Regions from separate parts of the Burkholderia sp. PvR073 genome, predicted to be linked through region 1. Evidence: predicted binding sites of a transcription regulator. Region 1 holds the regulator's gene; each other region holds the start of a gene.
The links. The regulator LexA, encoded in region 1, represses DNA repair genes until DNA is damaged. The targets are predictions, from matches to a motif close to ACTGTATNNNNATACAGT.
Positions count from the first base shown of each region.

Region 2: a site for LexA is predicted at 5,851-5,868, ahead of imuA (translesion DNA synthesis-associated protein ImuA). Genes of this name have one in related genera too.
Region 3: a site for LexA is predicted at 1,392-1,409, ahead of ACVK00_RS22870 (VRR-NUC domain-containing protein). Genes of this name have one in related genera too.

Region 1 covers NZ_JBSRXO010000013.1:36,701-46,311, reverse strand. Annotated here, with positions in the region: gene cysT (sulfate ABC transporter permease subunit CysT) at 1-113, opposite strand, end outside; gene ACVK00_RS29270 (sulfate ABC transporter substrate-binding protein) at 260-1,297, opposite strand; gene lexA (transcriptional repressor LexA) at 1,562-2,209, shown strand; gene ACVK00_RS29260 (hypothetical protein) at 2,236-2,574, shown strand; gene ACVK00_RS29255 (DUF2939 domain-containing protein) at 2,604-3,308, shown strand; gene ACVK00_RS29250 (universal stress protein) at 3,407-3,904, opposite strand; gene nodI (nodulation factor ABC transporter ATP-binding protein NodI) at 4,232-5,146, shown strand; gene ACVK00_RS29240 (ABC transporter permease) at 5,153-5,986, shown strand; gene ACVK00_RS29235 (hypothetical protein) at 6,035-6,457, opposite strand; gene ACVK00_RS29230 (permease) at 6,630-7,688, opposite strand; gene mnmH (tRNA 2-selenouridine(34) synthase MnmH) at 7,685-8,812, opposite strand; gene ACVK00_RS29220 (LysR family transcriptional regulator) at 8,877-9,611, opposite strand, start outside.
Region 2 covers NZ_JBSRXO010000003.1:174,224-183,834, reverse strand. Annotated here, with positions in the region: gene ACVK00_RS12545 (fimbrial biogenesis chaperone) at 1-300, shown strand, start outside; gene ACVK00_RS12540 (fimbria/pilus outer membrane usher protein) at 555-3,125, shown strand; gene ACVK00_RS12535 (fimbrial protein) at 3,133-4,344, shown strand; partial or broken gene ACVK00_RS12530 (ABC transporter permease subunit) at 4,351-4,866, shown strand; partial or broken gene ACVK00_RS12525 (ABC transporter ATP-binding protein) at 4,966-5,646, shown strand; gene imuA (translesion DNA synthesis-associated protein ImuA) at 5,882-6,589, shown strand; gene ACVK00_RS12515 (Y-family DNA polymerase) at 6,522-8,009, shown strand; gene ACVK00_RS12510 (error-prone DNA polymerase) at 8,016-9,611, shown strand, end outside.
Region 3 covers NZ_JBSRXO010000008.1:83,094-92,704, forward strand. Annotated here, with positions in the region: gene ACVK00_RS22870 (VRR-NUC domain-containing protein) at 1-1,379, opposite strand, end outside; gene ACVK00_RS22875 (MipA/OmpV family protein) at 1,487-2,365, opposite strand; gene ACVK00_RS22880 (ATP-binding protein) at 2,573-2,884, opposite strand; gene ACVK00_RS22885 (hypothetical protein) at 3,194-3,340, opposite strand; gene ACVK00_RS22890 (hypothetical protein) at 3,437-3,685, shown strand; gene ACVK00_RS22895 (CBS domain-containing protein) at 4,036-4,467, shown strand; gene ACVK00_RS22900 (PRC-barrel domain-containing protein) at 4,535-5,032, shown strand; gene ACVK00_RS22905 (DUF4142 domain-containing protein) at 5,061-5,705, opposite strand; gene ACVK00_RS22910 (hybrid sensor histidine kinase/response regulator) at 5,831-7,819, opposite strand; gene ACVK00_RS22915 (sigma-54 interaction domain-containing protein) at 8,194-9,231, shown strand; gene ACVK00_RS22920 (methyl-accepting chemotaxis protein) at 9,286-9,611, opposite strand, start outside.

The DNA of each region.
Region 1 (9,611 bases):
AACGTGGCGGCGAGCGGGATCAGCACCACGAGGCTCAAATAGGCCACCGTGATGCCGAGCGTCACGCCGAAGCCGGGCAGCGCGCTCGGCTTGCGAAAGGTGTACGTCGTCATCGGATGCTCTTGCTGGGTCGATGCTGCTCATGGGTCCGACGCAAACGCCGGCACGAGGAATCGCGCCGGCGGCTGTCGGGGATGCGACGCGCTGTCGTGGCGCGCCGCTGTCGTTATGGGTTTGCTGCGTGGCGTGACTGTTCGCGTTACTGCGGCTTGTAGATCGAGTCGAACACGCCGCCGTCCGCGAAATGCGTCTTCTGCGCATTCGTCCAGCCGCCGAACGTGTCGTCGACCGTGTACAGCTTCAGCTTCGGGAACTGCTTCGTCAGCTCCGCCGGCACGTTCTTCGAACGCGGACGGTAGTAGTTGCGCGCCGCGATCTCCTGGCCCTGCGGGCTATACAGGAAATTCAGGTAGGCCTCCGCCAGCTTGCGCGTGCCCTTCTTGTCGACCACCTTGTCGACCACCGCGACGGGCGGCTCGGCCAGGATGCTCACCGACGGCACGACGATCTCGAACTTGTCGGTGCCGAATTCCTTGATCGACAGGAACGCCTCGTTCTCCCACGCGATCAGCACGTCGCCGATCCCGCGCTGCACGAAGCTCGTCGTCGCGCCACGCGCGCCCGAATCGAGCACGCCTGCATTCTTGTAGAGCTTCGTCACGAATTCCTTCGCGCCCTGCTCGTTACCGCCCGGCTTGTGCACGGCATACGACCATGCGGCCAGGTAGTTCCAGCGCGCGCCGCCCGAGGTCTTCGGGTTCGGCGTGACGATCGAGATGCCCGGCTTGGTGAGGTCGTCCCAGTCCTTGATCCCTTTCGGGTTGCCCTTGCGCACGAGGAACACGATCGTCGACGTGTACGGCGATGCGTTGTCCGGCAGGCGCTTCTGCCAGTCCTTGTTCACCAGCCCCTTGTTGGCGAGCGCGTCGATGTCGTAGGCGAGCGCCAGCGTGACGACGTCGGCCTGCAGGCCGTCGAGCACCGAGCGCGCCTGCGCGCCCGAGCCGCCGTGCGACTGCTTGAAGTTGACCGTCTCGCCCGTCTTCACCTTCCACTCCTTGCCGAACGCCTGGTTGAAGTCCTGATACAGCTCGCGCGTCGGGTCGTACGACACGTTCAGGAACGTCGTATCGGCCTGGGCATGCGTCACGACGCCCAGCGCCGCCGCCGCGCCCAGCGCGAGTGTTGCGATCAGGCGGCCCGCTCCGCCCACCAGCCCCGTGTTGCGCTTCGCCATCCTTGGTTCTCCAGTGTTGTCGATGTTGCGATGTCGGGCCAGTCTAGCGAACGGGTTACATGATTAAAAATAATCGTTCTTCATTTTTTAATACTCAAAAGTGCTAACGCAGACTGGGCGGACGGTTGCGGCAGACAAACCGGCGTCCGGACGTCGCGAAATCGCAGCGGAACCGGCGCGATCGCGTCGAACCTCAAGTAACACTTGAAATTCGCGAAGTACTGTATAAAAATACAGCTCACTGTCTATCCATACAGTTAAGCCATGACCAAACTCACCGCACGTCAGCAGCAAGTGTTCGACTTGATTCGCCGGGCGATCGAGCGCTCCGGTTTCCCGCCCACGCGCGCCGAGATCGCGGCCGAGCTGGGTTTCAGCTCGCCGAACGCGGCCGAGGAACACCTCCGTGCGCTGGCGCGCAAGGGCGTGATCGAGCTGGCCGCCGGCGCGTCGCGCGGCATTCGCCTGCTCGGCATCGACGATGCGCCGCACCAGTTCACGCTGCCGCACGCCGGCCTGATGCAGCTGTCGCTGCCGCTCGTCGGCCGGGTGGCGGCCGGTAGCCCGATCCTCGCGCAGGAGCACATCTCGCAGCATTACGCGTGCGATCCCGCGCTGTTCACGAGCAAGCCCGACTACCTGCTGAAGGTGCGCGGCCTGTCGATGCGCGACGCCGGCATTCTCGACGGCGACCTCCTCGCCGTGCAGAAGCGCACGGAAGCGAAGGACGGCCAGATCATCGTCGCGCGTCTGGGCGACGACGTCACGGTCAAGCGCCTGATGCGCCGGCCCGGCGGCCTCGAGCTGATCGCGGAGAACCCGGATTACGAAAACATCTTCGTCAAGGCCGGCAGCGCGGAATTCGCGCTGGAAGGCATCGCCGTCGGGCTGATCCGCTCGGGCGAACTCTGACAATCGGTCTCGCTGAGGAGAACACCATGGAACGCCTTTCCCGTTTGCTGCCTTTCCGTCAATTCGGTCGCCTGCGTCACCTGCGCGGCCGCACGCCCTGTGCGCCGCTGTCCGCGGCCGCGCCCGTGGTGAGCCAAGAAGTCGCAGTTGAACGGCAGGCGTCGCTGCTGCCGTCGGCGCTTCCCGCATTCGCGCGGGTCTCGCTGAACGCCGGCCTGAATCACGCGGAACCGGCGCGCCGCGCGCCGGTGCGCGTCTATCACGGTCGGTCGCGCCTGATCATGGTCGGGACGATCGATGCCGTGTGCCGGATGATCGATCGCTGCATCGACGAGGAACGATCGTCCACGCACGGCGGTCTCTGATTGCGGAACCTGTCCGCACCGGAGGCATCGTGACTGGATCGTCGGGCCGCGCGTGGCGGCTCAAGCCCTTGCTGATTGTCGTGCTGGCCGTCGCCGTCCTGGCGGCGGTCGGCTATGCCTACGCGTCACCGTACGTCGCGCTAGGTCGCCTGAAATCGGCGATCGACGCGCGCGATGCGCAAGCGGTCAGCGAATATGTCGACTTTCCGTCGCTGCGCATCAGCCTGAAGCAGCAGGTCACGGAAGAGTTGATGCGCCGGATCGACGCGGTGAAGAAGGACAATCCGTTCGCGGTGATTGGCGCGCTGATCGGATCTGCGTTGATCGGCCCGCTGGTCGATGCCTATGCGACACCGGAAGGTGTGGCGGCGTTGATGAACGGCATCCCGCCGCGTGGTAATCCGGGCGAGCGGCCCCCCGGATGGTCGGGCCCGCCGTCAGGCGGTGCGCCCGGCAACGCACCGGCCGCGCCACCGGCCAATCCGGCTAGCGCACCCGTGCCGGGCAGCAATGCCACCGCTGCGTCTGCGCCGGCACCGGCACCCGCGCCCGCGCCCGCACCAGCGAGCCCGAGCGATACGGGTCATCAGCAGCAAACGAGTGCCGGCTACCGGAATATCGATGAATTCGTCGTGACCTACCAGCGCAGCGCCGACGGCACGCGCTATGCGGCGGTCTTCCGCCGCTTCGGCCTGTTCTCGTGGAAGCTGTCCGCGATCGACCTGCACGCCTGAGCAATCGCAGTGGCGGTCGCGTTCGATACCGCTGTTGCGGCACTGCGCGCGACCGCGCGTGAACCGCCGGCAATCCGGCCGTTCACGCGATCACTGCGTTACTTGCCGTTCGCGGTGGCCGCTTCGCGTTCGCGCGCCATCTCGGCCTTTTGCTCTTCGGCCGACGAACACGCGACCAGAATGCTGCAGTTCACGCGATCGAGCAGCTGTGTGTTGCCCGACCCCATCCACCATCTCGACAACCCGCTGCGGCACCGATGGCCGACGACGACGAGGTCGGCCTTCAACTCCGTCGCGAGATTCGCGATTTCGTCGATCGGATAGCCGAACGCGAAATGGCCTTCCGCCTGGACGCCGCGCTCGCGCAGCCAGTTCACGCCTTCCTGCAGGATCTCGCGCGCGGTTTCCTCGAAGCGGCCGCACGCGACGTCGGTCAGCAACCCCGCGCTTTGCGCGATGCTCGAGCGCATGTCGACGACCGACAGCAAATGCGTTTCCGCCTTCAGGTCCAGCGCAAGATTGGCACCGCACCGCAATGCCTTGCGTCCCTCGAGCGTGCCGTCGTAGCACAGCAGAATCTTGTTGTAGCTAGCCATGAAACCTCCCTATCGCGACTACGTGCCCTATGCACTCATCATGGTGCGCCGCAATTCAGGACGCAAGGGATGGAAAACGCTGATTCGCCACGCGGGGAGCGTCGGCGATGATGCGGTGCACGATCCGTGCGCCCATGCACCGTGCCGCGCCGGCATGCGCTGAAGAGACGCAGCCGATGCACTAGAATGGCCCGTTCGTGCCCTCGACGTGCGTTCGCCCCGGTCATGCTCATGTGACACGCATTCGCCCGATCCGTTCGCCGGCCGGCACGCCCCGCGGGCTGGCCGCGAAACGCGTCCGCGCCCGCTTACAACGACAACCTGCCCATGTCCGTTGCACCGATCGATTTCCGGAACGTTGAAAAGCGCTATGGCGACAAGCTCGTCGTCAACGACCTCTCCTTCCACGTGCAGGCCGGCGAATGCTACGGCCTGCTCGGGCCGAACGGCGCCGGCAAGACCACGACGCTGAAGATGCTGCTCGGCCTCGTCTATCCCGATGCGGGCGCCATTTCACTGTGCGGCGAACCGGTTCCGACACGCGCGCGGCATGCGCGCCGGCGCGTCGGTGTCGTCCCGCAGTTCGACAACCTCGATCCGGACTTCACGGTCCGCGAAAACCTGCTCGTGTTCAGCCGCTATTTCGGGATGTCGGCGCAGGCTGCGCGCGCGCTCGTGCAGCCGCTGCTCGAATTCGCGAAGCTGGAAAACAAGGCCGATGCAAAGGTGGGCGAGCTGTCGGGCGGGACGAAGCGGCGTCTGACGCTCGCCCGTGCGCTCGTCAACGATCCCGACGTGCTGGTGCTCGACGAGCCGACGACGGGCCTCGATCCGCAGGCGCGGCACCTGATGTGGGAGCGGTTGCGCTCGCTGCTCGCGCGCGGCAAGACGATCCTGATCACCACGCATTTCATGGAGGAAGCCGAACGCCTGTGCGACCGGCTGTGCGTGATCGAGGAAGGCCGCAAGATCACCGAAGGCGCGCCGCATGCGCTGATCGAGTCCGAGATCGGCTGCGACGTGATCGAGATCTACGGGCCCGACCCGGTCGCATTGCGCGACGAGCTGGCGCCGTTCGCGAAGCACACCGAGATCAGCGGCGAAACGCTGTTCTGCTACGTGACCGATCCCGAGCCGCTCAGTGCGCGACTCAAGGGGCGCACGGGGTTGCGCTATCTGCATCGTCCGGCCAATCTGGAAGACGTGTTCCTGCGGCTCACGGGCCGCGAAATGCAGGACTGATCGATCATGGACGCACGCAACTATTCCGCCGCCGCGCCGTCCGCGCCGCCACGCGAGTCACGCTTCGCGATCGCACTGCCCGCGAACGCGACCAACTGGATCGCCGTATGGCGGCGCAACTACCTCGTGTGGCGCAAGCTCGCGCTCGCCTCACTGTTCGGCAATCTCGCCGATCCGATGATCTACCTGTTCGGGCTGGGGTTCGGCCTCGGACTGATGCTCGGCCACGTCGACGGCGTGTCGTATATCGCGTTCCTCGCCGCCGGCACGGTCGGTTCGAGCGTGATGATGTCCGCGAGCTTCGAGTCGATGTATTCGGGCTTCTCGCGGATGCACGTGCAGCGCACCTGGGAAGCGATCATGCACACGCCGCTCTCGCTGGGCGACATCGTGCTCGGCGAGATTGTCTGGGGTGCGAGCAAGGCGCTGTTGTCGGGCGTCGCGATCATGCTCGTCGCGGGCCTGCTCGGCTATGCGCACTTTCCGTCGATGCTCGCGGCGCTGCCCGTGATCGCGCTCGCCGGCCTCGCGTTCGCGAGCACCGCGATGATCGTCACGGCGCTCGCGCCGTCCTACGACTTCTTCATGTTCTATCAGACGCTCGTGCTGACGCCGATGCTGCTGCTGTCGGGCGTGTTCTTCCCGATCACGCAGCTGCCGCCGATCGCCCAGCGCGCGGCGCACGTGCTGCCGCTCGCGAACGCGGTCGAACTGATCCGGCCCGCGATGCTCGGCCGGCCGGCGACGGACGTCGGCCTGCATCTCGCGGTGCTCGCCGGCTATGCGATCGGCGGATTCGTGGTCTGCGCGTGGCTGTTCCGGCGGCGAATGATGCGCTGACGGCCGGCGCGCGCGGCGCCGGCCCGATGTGAAGACTTTGAGACGACGTTACTCGTCGTCATCGCTCCACGGAATCTCGACGTCGGTCAGGAATGCGACGGTCGCCAGCGGGCCGCCTTCCTGGCGACCGAGCTTGCCGTCCGCACGATGCCATTCGACGCGGAATTGCGTACCCGGATCGTCGGCGATCAGATAGACCGCACGCAGCTCTTCCGCGTCGGCTTCGTCGACCGGGCCGTCGAACGACACCAGCATCTTCTGCGGCCACAGGCCGTTCACCGGATCGTAAATGCGGTCGCCCTGCGGAATCTCGATGCTGGCCTCGACGCCGATCGTGGCGGAGGCCTCGATGATCATCGTGCCGAGCGCGTTCAGCACGGCAGTCGCCCGCGCGGAATTGGCCTGGCGGATCGCGAGATCGCCGCGCGTCAGCGCCTTTTCGAGTCGAGGATGAATCTTCGGTTGGGTCATGCGTTTTCCTGTTTGCTTCTTGTAAAGGGCGCCGCATGCGTGAAGCGGCGGCGCCGGATGAATACGACGATCAAGCGACGGGATCGGTCTGCGCGCGGCGCAGCGGCCATCCCGCAGGCCCGGTCGCCGGCTGCCGGGCATGCGCGCCGGCTGGCCGTCCCGTGCGTCGCCGTCAGAACCCGAACGCGATCGCGAGCAGCCCGCTCGCGATCCCGAACACGACGACGAGGGCCGTGACGATCGCCAGCATGTACGGCTTGAACGAACGCGCGAGCATCGCGAGCGACGGCACGCTGATCGGCGGCAGCGTCATCAGCAGCGCGGCGGCCGGGCCGACGCCCATGCCGAGCGACAGCATCGCCTGGATGATCGGCACCTCACCGGCCGTCGGGATCACGAACAACGTGCCCGCGACCGCGAACGCGATGATCCAGCCGAGATGGTTGCCGATGTCCGGGCCGATATGCGGGAACAGCCATGCGCGCGCCGCGCCGAGCAGCAGCACGAGCACGATGTATTCGGGCACGAGCCGCACGGCCATGCGCGCGAGCAGCTTGATCCAGCGGACGAACGGATTGCCGGCCGCGGCCTGCCCGGCCACCAGCGCAGCGAGTTGCGCGTCGTCGATGCCGCGGTCCTCGGGACGCGCGATGCGGTTCAGCAGATAGCCGATCCCGAACACCATCGCAATGCCGAGCACGAGCCGCAGCGCGCTCCAGTGCCAGCCGAGCACGAAGCCCATGAACACCAGCGCGGCCGGATTCAGCACCGTGTTGCCGAGCCAGAACGCGACCGCACCGCCCGGCGACGCATGCCGCGCGCGCAGGCCGGCGACGACCGGTGCCGCGCAGCACGTGCACATCATGCCGGGCAGCGACAGCAGGCCGCCCGCGGCGACACTGCCGAAGCCCGTGCGACCGAGCACGCGTGCAACCCAGTGCGCGGGCAGCAGCGCCTGCACGGCCGAACCGAGCAGCAAGCCGAGCACCATCGCCTGCCAGATCGCCTTGCCGTATGCCCATGCGTAGTCGAGCGCCGCCTTCAGCGACGGCTCGGGCGCGGTCGCCGACGTGCCCATCAGGATCGACTGGCCGATCGAATGATGCTCGGCGGCGACGAATGCCTTGTTGTAGTACGGGAACCATTTCACGTAGAACAGTCCCGCGACTGCGATCAGCAGGAAGGTCATCCAGCCGAGCGCCGGATTGGGTTGGGTGCGTGTGGTCGTCATCGTGTGGTGGTCGATTGGTTTGTGTCGGTGTCGGATCCTGCTGCGTCGCCGGCGACGGGCGACGCCGGGAGCCCGGAGCGCGCGAGTGCGTCGAGCAGCGCGCGCGCCTGCTGGCGCACGTCGGCCGCATTCGGCCGGAATGTGAACGTCAGCACGCGGTTCGATTTGTCGTACGACGAACGATAGGTGCGTGCATACGCAGGATCGTAATGCTTGTCGATCAGCGTGCGGAACAGTTCGGCGCGCGCGTTCGCGTCGATCAGTGCGTTCCAGCGCGCGACCTCCTCCCGGCTGTGCAGCCCGATCAGTCGATCCAGCTGCGCCTTGAACGCGTCCGGTTCGTCGAACAGATGCGCATAGTCCTCGAGCAGAAACGCGATGCGTTCGTCATGCTCGGCTTCGACCTGCACCCATGGCCCCGCGCGAAACGCGTCCATCAGCGCGAGCGGCAACTGCACGAGCCCGATCTTGCGGCTTTCCGATTCGACGAAGACGGGCCATGCGGGGTCGAAACGCTCCAGCGTTCCGACAAGGCCCGAATCGAACGACTTCTGCGCGGGCTGCGGCACGCCCGGCAATGCGCCGAGCAGCGAGCCGCGGTGGCACGCGAGCGCCTCGAGATCGAGCGTCTGCGCCCCTTCGTCGCGCAGCGCGTTCAAGAGCCGCGTCTTGCCGCAGCCCGTATGGCCGACGAGCGCGATGTAGCGGAACCGCGTGGGCAGCGTGTCGAGCGTCGCGCACACCGAGCGGCGATAGGCCTTGTAGCCGCCGTCGAGCTGCCGCGCCTGCCAGCCGATCAGGTTGAACCAGGTCGTCATCGAGCCCGAGCGCTTGCCGCCGCGCCAGCAGTAGATCAGCGGCCGCCAGTTGCGCGGACGGTCGGCGAACGTAGTGTCGAGATGGCGCGCGATGTTGCGTGCGACCATCGCCGCGCCGACGCGCGTCGCTTCGTACGGCGACACCTGACGGTACATCGTGCCGACGATCACACGCTCCTCGTTGCTGAGCACGGGCGCGTTCAGCGCGCCGGGGATATGGTCCTCGGCGAACTCGAGCGGCGTGCGCACGTCGATGATCTCGTCGAACTCGCCGGCGCGATCGAGGGTGACAATCAGGTTCTTCAATTTGGCGTCGAACAGGGGCGATGCGGCTCGGTGAGCCGCACGGGCACGGAAGGCGGATTCGCGATTATCTCATGCCCGGGCGTCCCGGGCCGCGCGCGGCAACGGGCGGGGGCGACGCGGCGCTCATCACGTCGACCAGATGGTCGCGAAACGCACGTACCGACGCGGGCAGGTCGCGCCCCGCCATGGTCTGCACCTGGATGCTGCGCTCGCGCAGTTGCGGGTTCGTGACGGGCACGACGACGAAGCCGTCCGAGTCGAAGCGGTCGCGTACCGACAGCAGCCCCGTGAACATCACCGCACCGGTACGCTGCGCATAGCGGTACATCACGGCGGTGTTGTTGCTGGTCAGTTCCGGCTCGAGCATGAGCCCGTCGAGCACGCACGCGATGTCGATCAGCTGGCGCACCGTCGTGCCGGCCTCCGGCAGCACATGCGGGTGCCGCGCGACGTCGGCGAGCGACACGGAGTCGCGCGCCGCGAGCGGATGGTCGCGCCGCACGAGCGCGAAGACCGGCGCACGCTCCGTGTGCTCCACGCGCACGCCATGCTCCGGCGCCAGGCTGAACGTCAGCCCGATGTCGGCGTCGCCGTCGCGCACGCGCCGCGTCGCCTCCGCCGGCGACACGACCCACACCGAGAAGTCGACGCCCGGGTGGCGCGCCTTGAAGCCCGCGAGCGCGCCCGGCAGGAAATCGATCGCGAACCCTTCCGAGCAGGCGATCTTCAGCAGGCTGCCGTGCAGCGCCTCCAGCCCGCCGATTTCCTTCATCACGTGCTCGGCCTCCAGCAGGCTGCG
Region 2 (9,611 bases), on a different contig from region 1:
GGTAAAGCGCACGACGCGCCGGCGCAGGTTCGCTGGCAGATCGAGCGCGGCCCGGAAGGCCGCTATGTGTTGAAAGCGACCAACCCGACGCCTTATGTCGTCAATGTCGGCAGCGTACAGCTTCATTCGGGTGCGGATCAATATGACGCAGGCGCGGGCTACATCCTGCCCGGCGGCACGCAGGAATTCCCCGTTGCGGCACTGAAGGTACCGCCGGCGGCGAACGCGAAAGTGCGGTTCGGCAGCATCAACGACTGGGGTGCATCGACCAACAACGAAATGCCCGTTGCGATGCGGTAGTGCCGCACGGGCTGCGGCGCGCCCGGACCGTCGGCCAGTCGCCTGACGCGGCGCGCATGCGCGTCGGTCCGATCCGGCATCAATTCAGTATCAGATTTCGTCTGCACATCGACATCGTCACGCGCGTGTTCCGAGTGGCAGCGCCAATGTTCTCGCGTTCGAATCCAATTCAAAGCCAATAGGAGTCCTGCGGAATGACCTTGTCGATCCGACATCCTCGCCCGGATGCAATCTGCCTGCCACGGCTCAGGCCGATGTGCATGCTGGTGCTGTCCAGCCTCGCCGCGTGGTCGGCTGACGGTCGCGCGGACGCCGGTAATTCCGCGCCCGCCGATGCGATGACGATGCAGGTCGCGCAGGCGCAGTTCGCGCAGGTTCAGTTCGATCCGGATTTCGTGAACAACGGCAACGGTCGCGCGATCGACATCACGCGCTTCGAGCGCGGCAACTTCACCACGCCGGGCACGTACGGCGTCGATCTCGTCGTCGGCCAGGGCTGGGTCGGCCGTTACGACATCGAGTTCAAGGCCGCGCCGGGCACACCGGAAGCTCAGCCCTGCTTCGACGCGAAGGTCTTGCGCCACATCGGGATCGACTTCACCAGGCTGCCGGCGGAAATCGTCGAGGCGATTACGGTCAAGGGCGAATGCAGGCGTATCGGCCAGATCGTGCCCGAGGCGAGCGCGTCGTTCGACTTCGGCGAACAGCGCCTGACGCTCAGCATCCCGCAGGCGTCGCTGGTGCACCGCGCGCGCGGCTACGTCAGCCCCGATCAATGGAACGACGGCGTGCCGGTCGGCATGCTCGACTACAACCTGAACGTCTACAGCTCGAAGGTCAAGGGCAGCAGCGCGGACACGCAGGGCTATCTCGGGCTGAACGGCGGCGTCAATATCGGCAACTGGCATTTCCGTCACAACGGTTCGTACTCGTGGTCCGAGCGCGGCGGCGGCCACTATCAGGATATTGCGACCTACATGCAGCGGGAGCTGCCGTCGCTGTCGTCGCAGCTCGTGATCGGCGAAACGTTCACGTCCGGCGAGTTGTTCGATTCGACGCAGTTCCGTGGGGTGCGGCTGTCGAGCGACGACCGGATGCTGCCCGACTCGATGCGCGGTTATGCGCCGGTCGTGCGCGGCGTCGCGAACACGAACGCGAAGGTGACGATTCGCCAGAACGGCGTGACGCTGTACGAAACGACCGTTTCGCCGGGGCCGTTCGAGATTGGCGACCTGTATCCGACCGGCTATGGCGGCGACCTGCGCGTGTCCGTCACCGAGGCGGATGGGGCGGTGCACACGTTCTCGGTGCCCTATGCGTCGGTCCCGCTGTCACTGCGCCCCGGCATCCAGCGCTACAGCTTCGTCGCGGGTGCGCTGCGCAGCCAGCAGAACACCAGCAACCCGCTGTTCGCGCAGCTCACCTACCAGCGCGGCCTGACGAACCTGCTGACCGCCTATGGCGGCCTCACGGTCGCGGCAGGTTACGCGTCGGCGATGATGGGCGGCGCGTTCAATACGCAATTCGGCGCGTTCGGCGTCGACTTCACGCAGGCCGCCACGTCGATCCCCGGCATGAAGCGCTTCAGCGGCTCGAGCCTGCGGGTCAGCTATTCGAAGTCCGTCGCGCCGACCGGCACCGATGTGTCGATCGCCGCGTATCGCTATTCGACGAACGGCTATTTCAACCTCAACGACGCGATGAGCGCGCGCGATGCGGTTCGCGAGGGCTATTCCGTGGATACCGTCGGACGGCAGCGCAATCGCGCGTCGCTGATGGTCAGCCAGCGTTTCGGCGAGAAAGGCGGGCAGCTGAGCGTGACCGCGTCGACGTCGAATTACTGGAATCGCGCGGGCTCGGACGTCAACTACTCCGTCGGGTACAACAACTCGTTCCGGAACGTGTCGTACAGCCTGTCGGCGACACGTCAGCGCGGCCAGGGCAACCAGTCGAGCACGCTGTACTACGCGAGCGTGTCGATTCCCCTCGGCAAGTCCAGCCCGATGATGCTGACGGGCAACGTGTCGCGCGATACGGAAGGCCGCACGCAGTTGCAGTCGATGCTGTCAGGCTCGCTCGGCGTGGACAACAACCTGTCGTACAGCCTGGCCGCGAACCACGCGAACGGGCAGGGCGACGCGAGCACCGACGGCAGCGGCAGCCTCACGTATCGCGCGCGCTTCGCGGAACTCAATCTCAGCGCCGGCGGCAGTTCGAACTATCAGCAGGGTTCGATCGGCATTCGCGGCGCGGCGGTCGCTCACCCGGGCGGCATTACGTTGTCGCAGCCGTTGTCCGAAACCTTCGGCATCGTCGAGGCGAAAGGCGCGGAAGGTGCGCGCGTCACGAACGCGTCCGGCGTGCGGGTCGACCGCCGCGGCTATGCGATCGTGCCTTACCTCACGCCGTACAACATGAACACCGTCGAGCTCGACCCGAAGGGCATCTCGATGGACGTCGAGTTGAAGGAAACCAGTCAGCAGGTCGCGCCGCGCGCCGGCGCCGTGCCGCTGCTCAAGTTCGACACCGACACCGGCCGAGCGGCCGTGATCCAGGCGCGCAAGCTGGACGGCACGCCGCTGCCGTTCGGCGCGGCGGTCAGCGACGAAACGGGCAAGAGTCTCGGCGTCGTCGGTCAGGCGAGCAGGATCTTTGCGCGTGGCCTGAAGGACAAGGGCGAACTCACGGTGACGTGGGGCGACGACGTGTTGTCGGGCTGTCGCATTGCGTACGACCTGCCGGTCCGGCAACCCCGGAACAAGGCCGAGGCCTTCGAGCAGGTCAAGGGTGTTTGTCAGGCGAAGACGAACGCGGCGTCGCGTTGATGCGGCCGTGACGCACCGCTATCCATTTATCGGGCCGGGCCGGCTTCATTGCTCGACGGAAGTCGGCGCAACGGCAGTCGGTCAAAACCAGACAGGAACGTTTATGAAGTGGTGGACAAGTGCAGGCGCCGATGGTGTAACGCGGCGATCGTCGAGGCACGCCGCAGCGATGACGCGTTGTGCGCGCTTTCTGATGCTGTGCCCGATGTTCTGGTCCGGGTACGCCTTTGCCGGTTGCCAGCCGAGCTACGGTTATGCGAGCATTTCGCCCACACTCCCGGCTACCATCAGCGTGACACAGGACGGAATGGGTGTCGGCATCCAGTTTCCATCGTCCAGTCCCGCAACGCTGATCGTTGGGGAGGTTGCCGATATCGGCAGCTCATGCATGTATGACGAGTTCGTCGTCAGTCCGGCCGGGGTGCCTATCCCGAATGTGACCTACAAAACGAGCTCTGGCGCAGTCGCTGCCGTTTTCGAAACCGGAATACCGGGAGTGGGATACGCAATGGAGGTTATGAACGATACCGGCTCGGGCTCGGCCAGATGGGTTGCGGTCGGTGCGGACACAGTGTCGGTACCGGGCACGCCAATCAATAAAGGCTTTTTAACGGGAAAGGTGACGTATGTTGCCGCCGGGCCTGTCGCGACGGGATCCTATACATCCAGAAGGCAGGTGCTCTTCAACTTTCGCCCGAAGTACAAAGGGAATTTCGTGGGGAACAGTACTGCTTCGACAGCGCTCAGCGCGGCGAGCATGGCCGTAGTGGCAAGAACGTGCAAGATCGCGTCCGGCACGTCCAGAACGGTTCCGTTGCCCAGCCTGTATGCAGGCAGCTTGAAATCGGTCGGCGATGTCGCTCCGGCGCGGTCGGCGCCATTTTCGTTCGATCTGCGATGCGACGCGGATCTGAATATTTACGCGACACTGAGCGACGTGACGAATCCCTCGAATACCGGCAACGTACTGAGCCTTGGCCGTGCGTCGACGGCTTCGGGCGTCGGGATTCAGATCCTGAAACGAGGCACCGATACGCCGTTGCGTTTTGGTCCCGATTCGTCGGCCAAGGGCAATACGAACCAGTGGTCGGTCGGACGATCCAGCACGGCCAACACGATGATCCAGGTGCCGTTCGAAGCGAGATATGTCAAGACGGCCGAGAAGATTACGCCGGGCACTGTGGAAGCACTCGGCACGATCACGTTCTCGTATCAGTAGCGCGGAATCGGCCGGCCGGGGCTTGGCCGGGCGACAGTCGCCGCGCCGCTGATCTCGGCCGGCCACGACCCGTTCAGCTCGACCTGCATCGCGATCGGCGCGGGCGCGGTGGCCGGCTTCATCACCGGCTGGCTCAACGTGCGCCTGAAGATTATGGATCTGCTCGCCAGCATCCTGATGATGATCGCGCTCCATTCGGTGAACCTGCGGATCATGGGCCGGCCGAACGTGCCGCTCATCACCGAGCCGACCATTTTCACCGTGCTGCAGCCCGACTGGATGCCCGACTATGTGCTGCGCCCGGCGCTGCTCGCGATCGTCGTCGTGGTCGCGAAGCTCGGTCTCGACGGGTTCTTCTCGTCGCAACTCGGCCTCGCGATGCGCGCGACCGATGCGAACCCGCGGATGGCGCGCGCGCAAGGCATCGCGACCGGCCGTACGACGCTCGCCGGAATGGCGCTGTTGAATGCGCTCGTCGCGCTCGCCGGCGCGCTGTTCGCGCAGACGCAGGGCGGCGCGGCTATCTCGATGGGGATCGGCACGATCGTGATCGGGCTGGCCGCCGTGATCATCGGCGAGACGCTGCTGCCCGCGCGCCGGCTCGTGCTGACAACGCTCGCCGGCTCGAACGGCGCCGGCAAGTCGATCTTCCTCAATGCGGTTAGCGGCGACCAGCCGGTCGATGCGGGACGCATCGCGATCGATGGCGCGGACGTCACGCGCAAGGCCGCGTGGGATCGCGCGCACCTCGTCGCGCGCGTGTTCCAGGACCCGATGGCCGGCACCTGCGAGGCGCTGACGATCGAGGAGAACATGGCGCTCGCGACGGCGCGCGGCGTGCGGCGCGGCTTCCGGGCCGCGCTCGACCGCCCGTCGCGCGAGCTGTTTCGTGACAAGCTGCGTCTGCTGAACCTCGGCCTCGAGAACCGGCTGACCGACCGGATCGGGCTGCTGTCGGGCGGCCAGCGGCAGGCCGTGAGCCTGCTGATGGCGTCGCCGCGGCCATCGCGGATCCTGCTGCTCGACGAGCACACGGCCGCGCTCGACCCGAAGACGGCCGCGTTCGTGCTGAAGCTGACCGCGCGCATCGTCGCGGAGAGCAAGCTGACGACGATGATGGTCACGCACAGCATGCGGCAGGCGCTCGACTACGGCGACCGCACGGTGATGCTGCACCAGGGGCAGGTCGTGCTCGACGTGTCGGGCGACGCGCGCAAGGGGCTCGATGTGCCGGACCTGCTGCAGATGTTCGAGAAGGTGCGTCACGAGCAGCTCGACGACGACGCGCTGCTGCTGGGCTGAAGCAACGCGATCGGAGTGGTGCGATGCGGAAGGCTGTATCGCACCGCTTCAGCCGCAGGCTGGGCGGCGTGGACGGGCCAGGCACGGGAGACGGTGGCCCGGCCGCGCCGCGACATGACGCCCGCCCGGGCTTTTTCCCTGGGTATCCTCTGACGAAAAGCCGGTTTCTCACCGGTGCTGTGCGACGCGGGCGCATTGCCATATACTGGATATCCATACAGTTGTGGGTGGCGTCATGCTCGCATCCTCCATTTCTCCCGAATCCCTTCATCCGTCGCTCTGGCGCGGCTCGCAGCTCGCGCGCGGCGGTCCGCGCACGATCGACACGGGCTTCGCGCCGCTGTCCGCCGAACTGCCCGGCGGCGGCTGGCCGGTCGGCGCTCTCGTCGAACTGCTGGCCGCACAGCCGGGCTGCGGCGAGATGCGGCTGCTCGCGCCGGCGCTCCCGCGTACCGTCAGCGCACGGCGTCCGCTCGCGCTCGTCGCGCCGCCGCAGTCGCCGCATGCGAGCGCGCTGGCCGCTCTCGGCGTGCCGTCCGACGCGCTGCTGTGGCTGCGCACCGGCAGCCGTACCGATGCGTTGTGGGCCGCCGAGCAGGCGCTCAAGACGGGCTGCTGCGGTGCGCTGCTGCTCTGGCAGGACGCGCGGCCCGACGCGCTGCGGCGTCTGCATCTCGCGGCCGCGCGCACCGGCGACACGCTGTTCGTGATGCTGCGGCCGCTGGCGGCCGCGCGGCAGCCGTCACCGGCCGTGCTGCGCGTCGCGCTGCATCCGGTGCCGGGCGGTGTGTCGCTCGACATCGTCAAGCGTCGGGGGCCCGCGCGCAGCGAGCCGCTCACGCTCGATTTGCCATCGCCCATCGTGGAGAGCCGCTATGCGCGTCTTGCTCGGCATCCATCTGCCGCGCCTGCCGCTCGACGTGTGCGCCCCGCCGCCGTCTGACGCAGAGGCCGGTGCGGCCGGTTGCGCGGTGCTCGAGCAGGGTGTCGTGCTGATCGCCGATGCGGCCGCGCGCCGGCACGGCGTGCGCGCGGGCATGAAGCGCGGCGGCGTGCTGACGCTCGCGCCCGACACGCGGCTCGTCGAACGCGATCCCGCCCGCGAGGCCGATGCGCTGCGCGCGGTCGCGCTCGCGTTGCTGCGCTTCTCGCCGTGCGTCGCGCTCGACGACGAAGCGACGCTGCTCGTCGACGTCGGCCCGAGCCTGCGCCTGTTCGGCGGCCTGCCGTCGCTGTGCCGTCAGGTGCGCGCGACGCTCGCGGCGCTCGGCTATGCGGCGCGCCTGTCCGCCGCGCCGACCGGGCGCGGCGCGTGGCTGCTCGCGCGCACGTCGGCGCGTGCGCGTATCCGGCGCCGCGTGGCCGGGCCGGCTTCGCTCGTCCGTGCGCTCGATCGTTTGCCGTGCGTGCTGCTGCCCGACGCGCGCCCGTATGCGGGCTGGTTCGACGGCCTCGGCTGCCGCACGCTCGCCGATCTGCGTGGCCTGCCGCGCGCGGGGCTGCAGCGCCGCTGCGGTCCGGCGCTGCTCGCCGCGCTCGATCGTGCGTACGGCGATGCGGTCGAGCCGCTCGCGTGGATGGCCGTGCCGCCCGTGTTCGACGTGCGGCTCGAATTGCCGGAACGCGTCGAATACGCGGAAGCCGTGCTGTTCGCCGCGCGGCGGCTCGTCGTGCAGCTGTGCGGCTGGCTGGCCGCGCGGCAGCTGTCGCTGGCCGCGATGACGTTCGAGCTCGAGCACGAGCGCGGCCGCCAGGCCGTGCCGCCGACGCCGCTCGAACTCGCGTTCGCCGCGCCCGTGCGCGACGACGCGCACTTCATGCGGCTGCTCGGCGAGCGGCTCGCGCGTGTCGAGTTGCCGGCCGCGGTGATCGCGGTGCGGCTGACGGCCACGCGCGTCGAATCGGTCGCACCGCCGGCCGACGATCTCTTTCCCGAGCCGGGCGGCACGAAAGAGACGCGCGCGCGGCTGTTCGAGCTGCTGGTCGCGCGGCTCGGCTCGGAGAATGTGCTGCGCGCGGCACCCGTTGCCGATCACCGTCCAGAAGCGGCGAACCGCTGGCTGCCGCTCGATGCGCAGGCGGGCAAGCCGGCCCGCGGGTTGCCGGCTGCGCCGCCGCGTCCCGCGTGGCTGCTGGCCGAGCCGCAGCCGCTGCTGATGCGCGCGAACCGGCCGGTGTTCCATACGCCGCTCAGGATGATGTCGTCGCCCGAGCGGATCGAGGCGGGGTGGTTCGACGGTCAGCTCGTGGCGCGCGATTACTACGTCGCGCAGGACGAGGCCGGCGCGTGCTACTGGGTCTTTCAGGAGCGGTTGAGCAGCCAGGCGGATCCGCACTGGTTCCTGCACGGCCTGTTCGGGTGAGTGGCGATGGTTGCGGAATTCAGTTGGCTGCCCGATTACGCGGAATTGTTCTGTCGTTCGAACTTCTCGTTCCTGCATGGCGCGTCGCATGCGGAGGAACTGGTCGAGCGCGCCGTCGAGCTCGGCTATCGCGGGATCGCGATCACCGACGAATGCTCGCTCGCCGGCGCGCCGCGCATGCATGTCGCGGCGAAGGCGCAAGGGTTGCCGCTGATCGTCGGTTCGTTCTTCGAGGTGACGCCGGATGAAGTCGCCCCCGGCCACGATCCGGGCCCCGGCGCGTTCGGGCTCGTGCTGCTCGCGCAGAACCGCGAGGGCTACGGCAACCTGTCCGAGCTGATCTCGTGGCGGCGCATGGCGTCGCCGAAGGGCACGTACCGGCTGACGTCGAGGATGCTGTCGGCGCCGCCCGCGGAGTTCGCCCACTTGCGGGGCATGCCCGACTGCTTCGCGATTCTCGTCCCCACCTATCCCGTTCGGGCGGACGTACTCGATGCGCAGGTCGCCTGGTTTCGCGCGACGTTCGGCGCGCGGGCGCGACTCGGGCTCGTGCAACTGCAGCGCCCGCTCGACGGCGCGCAGCGCGAGGAGATTCGCGCGGCCGGCGAGCGGCGCGGCGTGCGTATCGTCGCGCTCGGCGACGTGACGATGCATCGGCGCTCCTGCAAGCCGCTGCAGGACGTGATGACGGCGATCCGCGTCGGGATGCCGGTTTCGGAGTGCGGGTATGCGCTCGCGCCGAATGCGGAACAGCATCTGCGCGCGCGTGGGCGAATCGCGAAGCTGTTTTCGCCGGAGGAGCTCGACGAGACCTGCGCGATTCTCGATGCGTGCGATTTCAAACTCGACACGCTTCAATACGAGTATCCCGACGAGATCGTGCCGAAGGGGCTCACGCCGACGCGCCATCTGGAACAGGAAACCTTCGCGGGGGCCGCTTTGCGTTATCCGCAGGGCATTCCGGAGAAAGTCGACAAGCAGATCCGGTATGAACTCGACCTGATCGCTCGGCTGAGCTACGAACCGTTCTTCCTGACCGTCTACGACATCGTCAAATACGCGCGCAGCCAGAACATCCTGTGTCAGGGCCGGGGGTCGGCGGCGAACTCGGTCGTGTGTTATTGCCTCGGCATCACCGAGGTGAATCCCGAGCAGAGCACGATGCTGTTCGAGCGCTTCATCAGCGAGGAGCGCGGCGAGCCGCCCGATATCGACGTCGACTTCGAGCATCAGCGCCGGGAAGAGGTGATCCAGCATATCTACGCAAAATACGGACACGATCGCGCCGCGCTCGCGGCGGCCGTCTCGACGTATCGCCCGCGCGGCGTGCTGCGCGAAACCGGCAAGGCGCTCGGTGTCGATCCGATGCTGGTCGATCGCGTCGCGAAGGCGCATCGCTGGTTCGACGGCAGTCGCGACCTGCTGCAGCAATTCGCGTCGACCGGGCTCGACCCTGCGACGCCGATCATTCGCGCATGGGCCGAACTGGCCGGTCGATTGCTGAACTTTCCGCGCCACCTGTCGCAGCACTCGGGCGGCTTCGTGATCAGCCGCGGCAAGCTCACGCGGCTCGTGCCGGTCGAGAACGCGGCGATGGACGGG
Region 3 (9,611 bases), on a different contig from region 1:
AACACGAACGGCGATTGCAGCCCCGACTTCGTCGCATGGTGCCGGCGGATCGTGTCGCGGTATGCGCCCGAGTCGAGCTGGGCGAAACAGGCGGCGAACGCGTCCGTGCGGCGCACCGCGAAATCGGGCGCGTGCAGGTCGGCCGGGCCGCGCTGGAACGGGTGAAAGAACGCGCCGGGCACGGCCGCGAACACGGGCTCCCAGCACAGCAGCCCGAACAGCGAATTGATCAGCGTGTTCTCGACGTAATGAACCGGCGCGTGGGGCTGCGCAAGATGGTCGCGCACCGCGAATTCGACGCTGACGAACGCTTCGGGACGCGCCAGCACGAGCGTTTCGCGCGGCACGTGCGGCGCGCTGCCCGCGCGTTCGACCCGCTGCCCGAGACGCCGCTGCAGGCGCGGCAGCATCCGCTCGACGCGCTGGCGTTCCTCGTCGCTTTCGAAACCGCCGCGCGCCTCGAGCGCCAGCGCGAGTGCGTCGTCATCGCGTCCGCAGCGTTCGAGCACGCGAATGCGCCGATGCCGGCTGCCCGGCCACGCGCTGCGCGCATACGCGTCGAGCGCGGCGGTCCAGTCGGCGCGCCGCTCGCAGGCTTGCCCGAGCGAGAACAGCAGCTTCGAGCGGCGGGTCGCGAGCCACGGCTGCGCGCAGCCGACCGCGTCGATCGCCCGCAGCAGGTCGTCGAACGGCAGGTCGTCGGGCCATGCGTCGAGGGCTTCGCGGCAGGTCTGCAGCGCGAGATACGCATCGACGTCGGCGCGCTGCTGGAACGCACGCGAGGACGGCGCGAACGGCACGCTTTCGTACTGGAACACGCCGAGATCGGCGAGCACGAATTCGCTCCAGTCCTGATGGAGATTGCCGAAGAACATCAGCCGCAGCCGGTCGCACAGCGCGCCGACCGTCACGCGCAGCACGCAATCGTCGGCCTGCGCGCACCATGCGTCGAGCGACTGCGCGACGTCGTGCACGAGCCGCAGCCGTTCGAGCCAGTCGGGCTTGCGCTCGCCCGCGTGCGCGGCGAGCGACGGGAACGCCTTCAGCAGATCGGCCTTGGTCGACAGCGCGAACAGCTCGTCGAGCGTGAGCGCGGGCGCCGGATCGATCCAGCCGAGTGCGACGAGCGGCGCGGCTGCGTCGAGCGTGCTGCCGATTTCGTCGTACACGAGCTTGCTCGCCCGGAAGTCGGATCCGCTGCGCATCAGCATCCGCACGAGCAACGCGCGCGACGCTTTCGGCAGCTGCGCGAAATGCCGGAGAAACGCGTGTTCGTGCGCGTCGAGCAGGTCGTCATAACGCTCGCCGAGCCAGGCCAGCGCGCGTTCGAAATTGGTCAGGTAGTAAAACGCCGGAGGCGTCGGCGATGCAGGCGTCACGGGGGATCGATCACTGTACGTTTGTACAGGTAGCAATCATATCAAATGTGACGAAAAATGCCGCACGCCGCAGCGCCCGCCCGCCCGACCCGCCGGCGCCAATCCGGTCAGAACTGGTAATTCACCGACATGTCGAACACGCCGTTCGTCGACTGCTGCGTGATCGGGCTGCGCCTTGCGCGGCCGACGAGCTGCTCGATCGCGCCATCCACCGTCACGAACCAGTGCTTGTTGACGAACCAGACCATCGTCACGCCGGCGCCGAACGACTTCATCCCGGCTCCCGGCGAATAGGTCGACAGGCCCGAACGCGCGGACGCCCCCTGATTCACGCCGAACCAGCCGTTCATGTAGCGTGAATCGGCGAACGACACGGTCGGGCCGGCGAACCAGAAGAAGTGCTCGTTGCTGCCCGGCATCGGCATGTACGCGGAGAAATCGCCGACCCAGCCGTTCGAACCGCCGATGCTGCGCCGGACATCCGCACGCAGCACGAGCGGGAAATCCTTCGAGATCACGTAATCGGCCGCGAGCTTCATCACCGGCGCCGCGTTGATGTTGTCGAGCCCGTTCAGGTGGTCGAGATCGTCGGCCGAGCGGCGCCCGAGGTCATAGCCGACCGACAGGCTCACGCGCCAGTTGGGCCCGCGCAGCACGTTCGCGCCGAGCCCGTCGCCCGTCGACAGGAAGAACAGGTCGCGATAGCGCACGTCGAAATTCGGGCCGCCCATCACGCGGTAGCGGTCGGAACCCGCGTAGCGCGGCTGCAGCGTCATCGCGGCGCCCACGCTCACCTGCCACGTGGGGACGGTCGGATTGAACAGCTTCTGCAGCGGCACCCCCGCCGAGTATTGCCATTCGCCGAGCGGCGAAGGCGTCTGGGCCGACGCGTCGCGGGCGCCGGCGGCCGCGAGCGCGGCGAAGGCCGACAGGCCGGACACGAACCGGCGGGTGGCGGGTGACAGCAACGGGCGAGCAACGGTCATCAAGGCGGTCTCCGTCGGTTGTGCGAAACGAACCTGCAGGAAAGCGCGTCGCGCTGGTCCAGCTGCAAAGGCAGGCAGCTGACGGCGCGAACGTAGCGTGCGCTGAATTAACGAACATCCTACGCGAGGCGTAGCGAACCCGCAAAGCGCCCGTTGAGCACGGGCACTTTGCCGGTTTCCGACACGAGCGGGCGGATGGTTGCGGAATCAGAAACGCTCGACGTGGTAGTCGCCGGCGAGCGCGGCCGGGCTGCGCTTGGACATCATGCGCGAGAACCCATCCGCGAGCCGCCCGAGCGCGAGCTGCTTCTGGCTCGCATCCCAGTGCGTGTAGGTGTCGTAGGCGGAATCGTCGAACGACACGGTGACGGCGACCGGGCGGCCGCTGGCGCGAAAACCGATATGCAGCACGCCGCCCGGCAACTCCTCGATGTGATAGCGCAATGAGCGCGACTCGAAATAGCGGCCCAGCACCTGGGCGATCGCGCGCTTGTCCGGTGATTGCACGTGAATGTCCATGATGGTCCTCCTTTCAGTGATCGCGCGGCCCGCCGCGTTACGCTGCGCCCGCCCGGCATCCGCATCGGCGGCGGCTGCGACGGCGGATCGCCATGCGGCGGGCCCAGGGGCACGGGCGGATCCACCGGATCGTCGTGCTCGGGCAGCGTCGGGTGGGGATCGACGTCGGGTGTCGGTTCGGGACGGTGCAGCATGGATGGCGTGTTCATGTCGCTCCTGCGCGGCGGCTCGCGCGTGTCGATTGGCGCGGCGACCGTACGCAAGCAGCGTGCCTGCGCATCATTGCCGACACGCGGCGCGTCATCCGTCCTAAGCTCCAATCAGCAGCGACACGATGCGCCCTTCGGCGGCGCGCTTCACCGCGAGCGCGAACTGACTCGGACGGCGCGCATCGTGCGACCAGCGCCCCGCGTAGACGGTGTGTGGTTCAGCCGGCGGCGGGTGCGAGGTGTCCACCGGTCCGGCCGGCTCAACAGGCTGCGAGCGTCCCGCCGCCTCACCCCGCACGGGCACGGCGCTTGCGCTTTTCGTTACGTGTAAGGAGGTTCGATCATGACCGCTCATGCCCCCGGCCGCCGCGATGCCGTGTCTCCGGCTGCCGGTAGAGTCCTGCGCGCCGCGTCGCGCAAGCCGTCTGATGACAAGACGGAGGAGCGCATCGACGAAGGGCTCGATGAGAGTTTCCCGGCCAGCGATCCGCCCGCCGTTGGCGGTGCGACCCGTATCGACCCCGCGAAGCCGTCCGGCCACCGCGAACGTCGCGCGCCCGACGCCCCACCCCCGCCCCGCGATCACGGCTGACGGCGGCACCCCGGCCCACCTTGCGCGGCAGCGTAGCGCGGGACCGGCACAACCGGAGTGAAGTGATGAACCGCATCGAACGTGCATGGAACGAAGTCAGCGGCGCCGCGGGCGTCGCGGCACTGGCCGCGATCGAGAGCGCGCTGGTGCTCGCCATCGTTGCGATGACGGGCGTCGGCCACTGATCGTCGCTGGCCGTCGCTTGCGGCCCGGCCACGGCTACCGCCGTGGAAGATGTACAAGCCGACTGGCAAATTTCTCCGTGGCCCGGCCGCGCGGGCCGCACGCGTGTCGATTGAAGGAGGCACGCGTTCTGCTCCCGGTTCGTCTCGCTCACGAAGGAGGCGTTCATGTATCGCGTCAATGAAATCATGTCGCGCGACGTGGTATGCGTCGCGCCGACCGACACGATTCGCCATGCGGCCCAGTTGATGCAGCGCTTCGACATCGGCGTGCTGCCGGTCTGCGACGGCAACGAGCTCGTCGCGATCGTGACGGACCGCGACCTCGCGGTGCGCGCACTGTCGCACGGGCATTCGCCCGACACCCCGGTGAAGGCCGTCGCCTCCGCGCCCGTGCAGTGGTGTGTCGAGGACGACGGCGTCGGCGATGTCCAGCAACGAATGGCCGACTTGCAACTGCACCGGATGCCGGTGCTCGATGCCAAGCACCAGATCGTCGGCATCGTGTCGCTGGGCGACATCGCGACGCGCGCGGGCGGCCCGGCACGCGACGAACTGGCCAATACGCTCGAGGACGTGTCCCTGCCGCGCCGCCGCTGAAGCAGCCGGCCCTTACCTGCGCGGCAGCGAGCCACTGCGCCGCGCCGCTTCGACCAGGAGAAAAGCGATGACAACGGACAGACCGTCGCCCAGGCAGGCGCGCATCGTCGGCGACAGCGGCCGTTCGGCCGGCGGGCCGGGGCCGGACGTGATGGCCGCCGGCACGCTGCAGGGCGATCACGTCCTGACGATCGACGGCGACGACATCGGCAAGGTCACGAACATCATGCTCGACGTCCGCTCCGGCCGGATCGCCTACGCGGTCGTGTCGTCGGGCGGCTTTCTCGGGATCGGCGACAAGCTGCTCGCGGTGCCGTGGAACGTGCTGACGCTCGATGCTGAGCGCCACTGCTTCGTGCTGCCCGTGTCGACCGAGCGCGTGCGCGAAGCACCGGGCTTCGAGAAGGACCGCTGGCCGACGATGGCCGATCCGGCCTGGGCCGAGGCGCTGCACACGTACTACGGTGCGTCGCCGTACTGGCTGATCGAGGAAGGCGAAACGCCGCTCGACGCGCCGCCTTACGAGGCGTCGCCGGGCGGCCCCGAAAGCGATACGCGGCACTGACCGACGCGCGGCGGGACGGCCGTGCGGATCAGTGCGCGGCCGCGATCGAATTCTCGAGCGCGCGCGCGGCGCTCAGATGCGCCTTCAGCGTCGGCAGCGCGCTTGCCGCGAACGCGCGAAGCTGCGGGTCGCGCCCGTTGCGCGCTTCGGCCTCGTAGAGCCTGATCGCGGCCTCGTGCGCGTTCGGCCCCACCAGTGCGATATAACTCTTGTCGAATGCGCTGCCGTTCATGGTTCGCAGCGCCGTCAACTCCGGATCGACAACCATGCGCGCCTGCACGGGCACACCCTTTTGCGCGCCAAGGCGGCGCAATCGCGTGGCCAGGCGGTCGTGATCATCGATCATCCGCCGCGCAAAGGCCTTCACGTGCGGATTCGACGACCGATCGAGCGCGAGCTCGCTCGCCTGCGACTCCGTCTTGCCGATGATGCCGGCCTTGTCGACGAATTCGGCGTCGATGCCGCTCGGCCGCCGCGTCATGTCCGCCTCGTCGGCGGTCTCGCCGGGACGAATGACGCCCGGCGCGACATGAATCGACGATGCTGCCGGCGCCTGCGCATGCGCCGGCAGGAATGCCGGCGCGCCGAGCACCGCGAGCATGGCCGATACCAGCATGCATGCGGTGCCGGCAAGCACGGCAAATTGGTGCGGGTTACTGTCGTTCGCTTTCATCCGGACCTCCGGATCCGTCGACGGATCGATCTGGCCGAACGCTGCGGTCCGTCCGTCATGAGGGACGATGCGCGGACGTGAGGAAATCGGTCCACGCTCCGCCGCTCCATGCACCCTCGACGCGCTCAGTGGCGCCGACCGGTTCCCCCCGCCGCGTCGGCGGGCGATACGTCGACGATCACGCTGGCCAGCGTCGGCACGTCGACCGGCTTGCACAGATACGCATCGAAGCCGGCGGCCATCACGCGGCTCCGGTCCGCCATGCCCGCATGCGCGGTCACCGCGACGACGGGCAGGCGCCCGCCGCCGTCCGGCAAATGGCGAATGTGGTCGAGCAGCCAGAAACCGTCGCCGTCCGGCATCGCGAGATCGGACAGCACGACGCTCGGGTGCTGCCGCGCCACCACGTCGAGCGCGTCGTGTCCCGATTGCGCGGTCGACACCTGGGCGCCCAGCGTTTCGAGCGCTGCCGCGAGGCTGGCGCGCGACGTCGCGTCGTCGTCGACCACCAGCACGCGCCGGCCGTCGAGCGCGACCGCCGTCGACGCCCCGCTCGGCCGTACCGGGTGGCCGGTCGGATCGTCGGCACCGAGGTCCGCCGGCAGCATGACGGTCACGGTCGTGCCGCGCCCGGCGCCTTCGCTCGCCGCCGAGACCTCGCCGCCGTGCAGCCGCACGATGTTGCGCACGATCGACAGGCCGAGCCCGAGGCCGCGTTTCGGCAACGCGGGCGCGCCTTCCGGCCGGCTGAACGTATCGAACAGGTGCGGCAGGCGTTCCGCGGAAATGCCCTGCCCCGTATCGGCCACCGACAGCCGCACGCGCGCGCCGGCCGGGTTCAACGACACCTTGATGCGGCCGCCCGGCGGCGTGAACTTGATCGCATTCGACAGCAGGTTCGCCAGCAACTGGCGCAGGCGCTCGCCGTCCGCGGCGATCACGCAGCTGGGCATCGCGCACTCCGTCGACAGCTCGAGGCCGTTCGCCTCCGCGGTCTCGCCGAGTTCGCGCACCGCCTCCTGCACGATGCGCACGAGGTCGACCGGCGTGCGTTCGAGCCGCACGCGGCCCGTCGCGAGCGAGGATGCGTCGAGCAGGTCGCCGACCATCCGCGACAGCGATCGCGCGCTGCGATCGATCGCGTCGATCGCCTGATGCGCGAAGCCCTGCCCCTCGCCGCTGCGCAGCACCTCGACCCATCCGTAGATCACGTTCAACGGCGTGCGCAGTTCATGCGACACGGTGGCCAGCAGTTCGTCCTTCAGCCGGTTCGACTCGTCGGCCTGCATGCGCGCGTCGCGCGCGCCGCGCAACGAGCGCAGGTCGCGCTGCTCGCAGCGACGACGTTCGCGCGCCTCGCGCAGCGTCATCGACAGGCCGGTGCAATTGCCTTGCGCGTCGACGATCGGCGACGCCGTGAAGGTCGCGCGGAAGCGGCCGCCGTCGCGGCGCAGGCACAGGACGTCGAGCGGGCCGGCTGGCGCGCCCGCATTCGCGAACGACGCGGGAACGGGATGCAATCGCAGCCAGCGCGGCGCAATCAGCATCGTGACGTCGTGCCCGATCGCCGCCGCCGCGTCGATGCCGAAGAGGCGCCGCGCGGCCGGGTTCCAGCTCGTGATCCGCCGTGCGACATCGACGCCGACGATCGCGTCGGGCGATGCATCGACCACGCGGCGCAGCAGGCTGTCGTCGGGCGAGCGCGCCGGGGATACCGGTTCAGGTTCGCGGCGCGGCATGCGCGCGTCGTCTTCCGCATCCTCGGCACCGCGCAGCCGATCGTTGGCGAGCAGCGGCTTGACGGCCGTCACGAGCACGCACTCGACGAAGCTGATCGCGACGAAAGCGCCAGCTTGGGAGAGCAGGTCGGGCAGCGGCGCCTCGCGCCACCACAAGCCGCCTATCACGGCGATGCTCACGGCGCACGCGGCCACGCCGCCGGCGAACGACGTCAGCCAGGCTGCAGCCGCGACACCGGCGTAGAAAGGCAGCGGCGCGAACGGTTCGTGCATGCCGACGACGTGAATCGCCCACGCCTGCAGCGCGGCCGCCACCCCGACGGCCAGCACGACCCATATGCCCTGCCGAAACAGTTCACGGGTAAAGGTCCTCATCGTTTCCCTGGATCGCACCGGCAACCGTCGCTCGACGGCATACCGCCTCGGCGGTCGGCATCCGTCACGCGTGCCGGGCGAGCTACGTGGCGCAGCAACACGCGTGCCCAGTTGCGACGTGCCGCGCCATCGCCGCGTAACCGTGTTGATGCGTGGCTGCCCTGTCGCCCGGCCGCGTGCCGCGTTGGCTTACGCCGAACGCGCGCTTGCAAGTGCCTTTCGATTTTTCATTCGGCGGGTGTAAAAAGGCATCGCTGGCGTGCATGGCTGCCACATACCGACATCGCGATGCGGCGATCGCACATTTCTTCGGGTATCGCACCGGACATTGGAAATTTCTATGTCGCGGCACCTTTTGGGCCGTTCCGCTGTCGATGATAAATATTGCAACGAGGGAAACGCGCGGTGCCGATTTTCAAAACGGCCCGCTCACGCCTATGGCTGAAACCGCAAACCGTCCGAAGCAACGCGCCGACGCACGCCAGTTGTCCGGCCGCTCCACGGCGATGCGCACGCTGCTCGGCCGTATCGAGAAAATCGCGCCGACCCGCGCCAGCGTGATGATTGCCGGTGAAAGCGGGGTCGGCAAGGATATCGTCGCGCGCCGGCTGCACGACCTGAGCGCGCGCCGCGACGGGCCGTTCGTGCCCGTCAACTGCGGCGCGATTCCGGCCGACATCGCCGAAGCGCAATTGTTCGGCCACGAGAAAGGCAGTTTCACCGGCGCGATCGCGCAGCGCGAGGGGTTCTTCGAAGCCGCGTGCGGCGGCACGCTGCTCCTCGACGAGATCGCGGAAATGCCCGCGGCGCTGCAGGTGAAGCTGCTGCGGGCGCTCGAATCGAACACGATCGTGCGCGTCGGCGGCACCGAGGCGATTCCGCTCGACGTGCGCATCGTGTCGGCGACCCGCCATAATCCGGCCGAAGCCGTGCGAGACGGCCGGCTGCGCGAGGATCTGTTCTACCGGCTCGCCGCGTTCGCGCTGTATGTGCCGCCGCTGCGCCAGCGCAACGGCGACGTCGAGACGATCGCGCAGGAGTTCGTCGATGCGCTCAACGAGCGGCACCGCTCGCACAAGCGGCTGACCGATGCCGCGATCGCCGCGCTGCGCGCGTATTCATGGCCCGGCAACGTGCGCGAGCTGCACAACACGATCGAGCGCGCGTACATCCTCGCGGACGACGGCATCGACGTCGCGCTGCCGAAGCCGACATTGCTACCCGACCAGACGTCGGACGACGCAATGGCGCTGCCGCTCGGCGCCACACTTCACCACACGCAGCAGCGCTTCATCGCGGCGACGCTGGACCACTTCGACGGCAACAAGCCACAAGCGGCGAAAGCGCTCGGCATCAGCCTGAAGACGCTCTACAACCGGCTCGCACTGATGCGCGACGGCGGCCCCGCCTGAGCATCGCCGCGCGCGTGGCGCGCGGGCAACTCGACCTGCGTCACCCGGCGCGGGTCATGCGACCTTGAACTGCCCGACCGTCGTCGCGAGCGCGTTCGCCTGCGTCTGCAGCGCGGTCGCGGCCGCGGTCGACTGTTCGACGAGCGCCGCGTTCTGCTGCACCATTTCGTCGAGCTGCGTGACCGCGCGGTTCACTTCCTGGATGCCGCGCGTCTGCTCGTTCGCCGCATGCGTGATCTCCGAGATGATGGTCGTCACGTTGGTGACGTTCGACACAATCTCGCGCATCGTGTCGCCGGCCTGGCGCACCTGCCCCGACCCGGCCGACACGCTCGCCACCGTCGACTCGACCAGCACCTTCACCTCGCGCGCGGCTTGCG